2 regions of the Corynebacterium rouxii genome follow, and region 1 is predicted to be linked to the other one. Evidence: riboswitches for the same ligand, from Rfam matches in the RefSeq annotation. Region 1 holds a riboswitch; the other holds the start of a gene.
What was found. Region 1 has a riboswitch for cobalamin ahead of CIP100161_RS05225 (FecCD family ABC transporter permease). Riboswitches for the same ligand answer to the same signal wherever they lie in the genome.
Positions count from the first base shown of each region.

Region 1 (3,744 bases):
GGGTGACGTCGGCCTACTTGCTGACTTTCGCTGTACCTTTGCTTATCACAGGGCGACTAGGGGATCGATTCGGCCCTAAGAATATTTACATCATCGGTATGGTGATCTTTACGCTTAGTTCTCTTGCCTGCGGTTTCGCACCAAATATGATGACACTGATTATAGCCCGTGCTGTTCAAGGCATCGGTGCATCTATGCTGACGCCACAGACTATGAGCGTGATCAACCGTGTATTTGCGCGTGAACGTCGTGGCGCAGCTCTCGGTGCGTGGGGCAGTGTAGCGGGAATAGCAAGTCTTGCAGGCCCAATTCTGGGCGGGTTTATTACCGCGTGGGTTGGGTGGCAATGGATTTTCTTTATTAACGTACCCTTTGGTGTCCTTGCTGTTTTTGCAGTGGCACGTTTTGTCCCACGCTTTAAACCGACTGAACGAAGTATCGACGGCTTGAGCATGGTGTTGTCTGTTGTATCTGTCTTTGCGTTGGTTTTTGCTTTGCAACAGGGTGAATCTGCTTCTTGGGCTTGGTGGATCTGGGTAGTTATGCTTCTCGGCATTGTGGTAGGTGTTGCGTTTGCCTACCAGCAAAATCGTGCAGAGACCAAGGGGAAAGATGCGTTGATGCCACTATCGCTTTTCCATGTTCGGAATTTTTCCCTCGGCAATATTGGTATTGCCGCTATGGGCTTTACCATTGCTGGTACTCCGCTCCCAATCATGTTGTATCTGCAGCAGGTTCATTCGCTTACACCGCTTCAAGCTGGTTTATTCATGATGCCTCAGGCATTGATTTCGGCGTTTTTCTCGCCGTTGATCGGACGGCGGTCAGATCACTATTCGACGAGTAAATTAGCTGGATTCGGTTTCTCGACAATGGCCGTGGGATTGGTATTTATCGCGGTGGTGATGATCGTAGATGCAAGTCTGTGGTGGTTAGTGCCAGCATTCATTGTGTATGGCTTGGGTAACGCATTTGTATGGTCGCCAAACTCTACGTTGACGATGCGAGATCTGCCGCTTCATCACATGGGGGTGGGGTCCGGTGTGTACAACACGACCCGTCAAATTGGTTCCGTAATCGGTTCTGCAGCTATTGGCGCTGTGCTACAGTGGCGCATCCTTGCAGGGGATATGGGAGCTGCGTATGGCCAGTCGATCATCCTTGGTGCTGTTATGTTGGCAGTAGGCTTTGTGTCCGCCATGATGGCGAAAGATAGAGTCCGCCGTTAATAGCTGATGAATATGCCTCACTGCCTGTTTGTTTGGAACAAGGGTAGTGAGGCAGTTTTTATTCTGCAGTGTCGTTCACGAGGTAAGCGGCGGCCGCTGATGCTGCTGTAACGCTGAGAACTGCTGGCCATGCGCCGATCTTTTTAGCCAGCGGGTGGGAGGCGCCGAATGCTGCGATGTATGCAGCGCTTAACGCGGCCGTTCGGGTAACACCGCCGCGTGCCCACCAAGACCTTCCGGCCCAGATTCCAGCAGCTGCGAGGACTACTCCACCTAGGGGGCGAATTCCGGTCTCGCGAGCGGTAAGCCAGCCGCCGATAAGGCCAGTGGCAATCACGGGGGCGGTGCTTACTTTGTTTGCAGGTTTTACATCAAATCCCATAAATGTTGTCATAGCGCAATAGCTTAGCGAGCCATCGGCAGCGGCGCTATCAAACTAAGCGGTTTGGATAGTTGCTATGTCATTTTTAATGTGGAATGGGCGTTGAGAAGTTTTTGAAGTTAGGTTTCGATAATTAGATACTCTGTTGGCTATACTTAAGTCCGTCAAATATTGACTAGGTGCAGCACTGAACTGCTGCATGGGAATCTGGTGAAAATCCAGGACTGACGCGCAGCGGTAATAGTGCAAGTGAGTGCTTCAATGTAGCCACTGAGAGTAAAAAACTCTTGGGAAGGTGAGGCAATTTCTCTCGCGTAGAGCACTAAAGTCCGAAGACCGGCCTAGTTAGAAGTATGCGCTGCAGTCCTCGCGTTCTAGGTGCGCAGCCCGATACGTAGTTGAAGTTGGTCATGTGATCAGACGACTTACCACGCCCATGCTATTTGTTGCACTTCTTATTGTGGCGGCCGTTAGTTTTGTCATTTCATTATCTTTTGGTTCAGTTGACTATCCGCAAGAACAGGTATGGGCAGTTGTTAAAGCTCATCTCGCCGGGGATGTGTACCCAGATCAGTCCATTGATGCGGTGGTGTGGGAGCTACGTGCGCCACGCGGAGTGTTAGCGCTGATTGTTGGCGCAGGTTTAGCACTTGCAGGCGTTGCTATGCAAACATTGGTGCGTAATCCCTTGGCTGATCCATACCTGTTAGGCATAAGCTCCGGTGCGAGTGTGGGTGCGACCGCAGTGCTCGTCTTTGGTCTGCTAGGCAATTTTGGTCTTTATGCGTTGTCGAGCGGAGCGTTGGTTGGTGCGATAATCGCTACGTTTGCGGTCTATGCCGTCACGTTGGCTCAGGGTGGGTTGACACCATTGCGATTAATTTTGTCGGGCGTTGTGTTATCTTCGGCATTTTCTGCACTTGCTAGCTTCTTGGTTTTTAAAGGACCAGATGCACGTGCCGCCCAAGGCGTGCTGTTCTGGATGCTGGGTTCTGTTGCTGGTGCCCAGTGGGGAAAGCTGGCAATTCCTGCAATTGTTGTCGCCTTGGCGTTTGTCGGTTTGTTGTTTATTAATCGTCAGATGGATGCTTTGGCTGCAGGCCCTGATACGGCGACGGCGCTTGGAGTTAACGTTCCAGCATTGCGCCAGGGCTTGTTTTTTCTTCAGGCGATGCTTGTGGGTGCGATGGTTGCAGTGGCCGGTGGTATCGGATTTGTTGGGCTTGTGATTCCGCACTTGGCTCGTATGATGGTGGGTTCCTTGCATCGTCGGTTGTTGCCGATTGCTGCGGCTTTTGGTGCTGTATTTATGGTGTGGGTTGATGTGCTAGCTCGTGTTGCGGCGCCTCCTCAAGAGATTCCGCTCGGTGTTGTTACGGGTGTTATCGGTGCGCCGTTATTCCTTATTTTGATGGGACGTAAGAGCTATCGCTTTGGGGGACAGGAGTCATGATGCATTGCCAAGTACAGGATATTGCTTGTGGTTTTGATACCAAGACTACGATTTTGAAAGACATTTCTTTTTCTGTTGAGCACGGCACGATGACTGCGATCGTGGGCGTCAATGGCGTTGGAAAATCTACCCTGTTGCGTGCTCTAGCCGGTATCACGCAACCACATGATGGCATTGTAACGGTTAACGGCCACGATATTCACAAAATTCGTGCCAAAAAGCGTGCCATGATGTTGACCTTTGTAGGCCAAGAGGAACAACCACCTGCGGATTTATCGGTGGAAGAAGTGGTAGCCCTTGGCAGATTGCCGTATATCAAGTCATGGCAGTTGGGATCTAAGAATGAACGCGACATCGTGGAACATTCTCTCGAGCTGGTTGGTTTGGCAGGGCGTCGTAAAGCGTTGTGTTCTGAGCTTTCGGGCGGGCAACGACGCCGTGTGCTGTTAGCTCGTGGATTTGCTCAACAAACAGACCTCGTTTTTCTCGACGAGCCGACCAATCATCTCGATGTTCAGCACCAACTGCACTTGCTCCATGTGCTTCGTGATTCCGGACGCACCATCGTTGCCACCATCCATGACCTTGATCTGGCGGTATCGCACTTTGATCAGGTCGTGGTGGTGGGCAATGGTGGTGTGGTCGCCGCTGGATCTCCGCAGGAAGTTCTCACCCCTGAG
Region 1 is NZ_LR738855.1:1,022,648-1,026,391, forward strand. It holds gene CIP100161_RS05215 (DHA2 family efflux MFS transporter permease subunit) at 1-1,229, shown strand, start outside; gene CIP100161_RS05220 (hypothetical protein) at 1,288-1,623, opposite strand; cobalamin riboswitch at 1,772-1,970, shown strand; gene CIP100161_RS05225 (FecCD family ABC transporter permease) at 2,024-3,064, shown strand; gene CIP100161_RS05230 (ABC transporter ATP-binding protein) at 3,064-3,744, shown strand, end outside.

Region 2 (3,744 bases), 300 kb from region 1:
TTCTACAGTTATTCGTTGTACGGCGACCCAACTGTAGAAGCACCAACGGGGCTGATTTTGGTTTCGACTGCGTGCATTAAGCTAGGGGAAGCGTGCCGGTGCAGGCTAGAGACCACCGATTTTAAGCGTCGTAGCAAATATATAAGCGCAGAGAACACTCAGCGCGACTACGCCCTCGCTGCCTAATTTGCAGCGACCTGCGTGTCTGTCAGCCTAGATTCGTCTCTGGTTTAGTGTCTGGCATCGATTAAGAGACTTGCTGGTTTGTTGTGTCAACGGGGCAAACTGGGACTTTCACCGATGACTGGGCTCATCATCCGGGTGTGTTCGTCCAAGCCGGAGAGCCGAGTAGAGATCCACGCGCGAACTGCGCACGGAGAAGCCCTAGCGAGGTGACGTAGGACCCGGGTTCAATTCCCGGCAGCTCCACCAAGTGCCCCCAGTTAGACATAGTTCTAGCTGGGGGTTTTCTTGAATTTTAGGCTCCTAACTGCGGCTTCGGTGGTGAACAGTAGGGTGAATAATACTGCCATGGGTCGCAGTCTTATCCCTCAAAACCGCCAAGATATCCCTCATTTGTTCCCTGTAACTCAGGTTCAATCATCATGGACTCGACGTGATTATTGGTAGGGATCATTGGCGAGATAGTGTTCGGCAGTGTTTGTGTTCATGCAATCGTTCCACCTTCAGCGTAGGGGACTGTGCTCGGATCACGCATTGCCTTTTCTACTGGAATTGCAGCGTCGGTTCCGCCACACTGGAACCCTGCTCCTGGCTTGGTTCAGATTAGGCTGGCCTGTTGAGCAGGGCTATCGGAAGTCGTATCTTGAGGCGTGGGGTCAACAATATTTTCTGGTGGTAGCTGTTCTGGGTCGCGTTTTTTAAAGACGACGTTATGCTGCTCGGTTGCATCGGAGCAGATGTAGAAACGGATGTAGTTTTTACGTCGCCGATTCATCTACAGCTGTATCGCCAATTCCACATCCGGTTAGTAGCGGTGTTGTTGTGCTTAACACTGCGATAGTTGTTTGTTTGTGCAATATTTTCATCACTAAACACCCAGTACGTCGATAGTCGCCATTTATTGATTCAGATGATTAAATAAAGCAGATAGAGGAGGCGTCGAAAAGCTCTTTGTCTGAGACGTTTATGCTGATTAGGGTAGCTTTTCCTTCTGATGTTCAACGCCCCAATTGTGTGTATTAAGACGGCTAATTTTTCCGATTTTGTGGAAATATGAGTGTTTTTCTGCATTAAGTGCCCGAAACAACAACTTAAGCATTAGCATTTTCAGTATCGCAGTGATCGAGAATGTCGGTGAGATCCCGACAACGGACCTCGCCACTGTATTTGGCTGCTGTAGTTGCACATGCCCTGATCGGTTTCGCCGGGAATCCACTGTCGCCTCGTGCGATGGGAAGGGGTGGCGCGTTGTAATGGCCGTGAGTCAGAAGACCGGCTGAGATTGCTATTCGTAGACGCCTGCGAGGAGCCGCGTGTGGTCTCCTAAGGAATTCTCATGCATATTGCCGAGGTTTCTCCCCGTTTCGCATGCTATTGGTTGGTCAGTTGTGGCAGCACCTTTTGTTATGCATGGTGCTTTGCAAGTAAATAAGCAGAATTAAAGAGAAACCAGAAACTGGATTGCTCCTAGGTGCTGCTGGAGCATTTACATTCGTCCTAAGTGCACTGAAGATTCCTTCAGTTACGGGTTCTTCCTCGCATCCCACTGGTACGGGCTTAGGTGCGGTGCTGTTCAAGTCACCGGTGATGGTATTTATCGGCAGTATCGTTTTGCTCTTCCAAGCTATTCTGCTTGCCCACGGTGGAATCACCACCCTAGGTGCCAATATCACGTCGATGACGATCGTGGGTCCATGGGTGGGCTACAGCGTATGGAAATTAGCGCGCAAGCTAGGCGCGGGGCTGGAAGTCGGCATTTTCTTGGCGGTTTTCACTGCGGATTTGTCTACATATGTTGTGACCGCGCTGCAACTTGCACTTGCACACCACGTAGATAGCGTCGGCAGTGCAGCTACCTCCCCCTTAGTTCTGTATGCGCCTACACAGGCGCCTTTGGCTGTCGTCGAGGCAATCGTGACCGTGCTTTATTGTTCGTTCGTTGAAGTCTATTGCTGCCAAGGAACTATTCAGCCTTGGCGTTGCAGATGCTGATGAACTCGGGATTGAGCAATCTCCATCGGTTGCGGCGCCAGCTAAACCACAGGTCAAGGCATAGGAAGTAGGGGAATTGCCGTGAAAAAGAACAACAAAGCCGTGACCATTTCTTTGATCGTAGCGGCGATTACCATTGCTGCGTTTCCAATGTTTTTCAACTTGGGTGATCCGAATGCTGAGGAAGCATTTGATGGTACGTACGCCGGTGCGGAATCAATCGTGGCTGAGCATAACCCTGATTATGAGCCGTGGTTCTCTCCGCTTGTAGGCGAGCTGCCTGGTGAGGCCGAATCTGGCCTTTTTGCTCTTCAAGCTGCACTCGGAGCTGGTCTTTTGGGATATGCGCTTGGTTTCTACCGCGGTCGTAAAGGTGATGCCGCTGTTCAGGATCAAGCGGCTGATCACATCACTACGCAAGCGTAACCTCAGCTATGAATCCTCTGGAGCGGGGCTGCTGCGAAAAGCCCGTGGGCGCAGGTTAATGTCGGAGAAAAACTTCTGCTTCTTTTGGACCTTATTTTCGAGGTACTCACGTTGCCACCACAGTGGGGGACTCCTGTGGTGGTTGCGGTAATTGTCATTTTGGTCATTGCGGCTCGCATTCTGCTTCATTTATATTTCGCTTGCGTTTCGGCACCTGCAGCGTTTATTACGTTAGGCGTTATTCCGTTGATGTTTACTGTCGGTGCACATGGAACTCGTTTCATAGCGAAGGTGCAGCCGCAGCAGTTGTGGTGATGTAAAGAAGCATCGTTGCGACGGCCGTAATGATGGCGTTTACCCTGATCACTCCCATCTCGGAATTATTAGCGTGGATGGGTAAACGTGGACTGCCAGAAGGCCTGACTTATGTGATTGCACTGATGTACCGAATGATCACCACGTTGATGTAAACTTCGCGCACTATGTGGAAGGCCCAAGCTATGCGCTTAGGACATTCCAGCCGTAAGCGTTGGATTGCATCGCAGGGGGGGGGCGTCGTTATTCGTAATTTCTTTGGACCGTGCGCGCAGGCTGGGCGAAGGCTTAGAGCTTCGTGCAAATCCCAGTGCTATGGCCATGACGGTTCCCGATCAACCAGTGCATTTACCTCGTTGTCTAGCGATTGTCGGCATTTTGATTGTCGTAGCAGAAGTCGGTCTTATTCCCGTTGTTATGTCCTAATAGTAGGTAGAAGGTGACAGCACTACTTGGATGAAACGGAGCGGGCAAATCGACGCTTTTTCGACTACTTTCCGCATCGTGGAAGCTGAGCGTCGGAATTCTCACTCTCGACGGTAAACCGTATAGCTATGCTCGCGGAGGTCGAGACACCATACGACGAAACGTTCACCTCGTGTTACAGGAACCCGACGACCAAATTTTCGCTACTTCGGTTCGCGCTGAAGTTTCTTATAGGCCGATCAACCTTGGTCTTAGCCCCGATGAGGTCGAATTGCGTGTCCAAAAAGTCATGGCAGCCACTAGCATTGCGCACTTGGCGGAAAGGGTGCCGCACCATTTGACCTTCGGTCAGCGGAAACGGGTAGTACTGGCAGGCGCATTGGCTATGTGACCTCGCATTTT
Region 2 is NZ_LR738855.1:720,225-723,968, forward strand. It holds RNA gene ssrA (transfer-messenger RNA) at 48-432, shown strand; gene CIP100161_RS03740 (hypothetical protein) at 782-958, opposite strand; cobalamin riboswitch at 1,275-1,478, shown strand; gene CIP100161_RS03745 (energy-coupling factor ABC transporter permease) at 1,645-2,175, shown strand; gene CIP100161_RS03750 (energy-coupling factor ABC transporter substrate-binding protein) at 2,257-2,601, shown strand; gene CIP100161_RS12345 (CbiQ family ECF transporter T component) at 2,614-2,916, shown strand; gene CIP100161_RS12350 (CbiQ family ECF transporter T component) at 2,928-3,071, shown strand; gene CIP100161_RS12105 (hypothetical protein) at 3,136-3,342, shown strand; partial or broken gene CIP100161_RS03765 (ATP-binding cassette domain-containing protein) at 3,389-3,733, shown strand; gene CIP100161_RS03770 (ATP-binding cassette domain-containing protein) at 3,743-3,744, shown strand, end outside.
Region 2: another riboswitch for cobalamin. It lies ahead of CIP100161_RS03745 (energy-coupling factor ABC transporter permease); the one in region 1 lies ahead of CIP100161_RS05225 (FecCD family ABC transporter permease).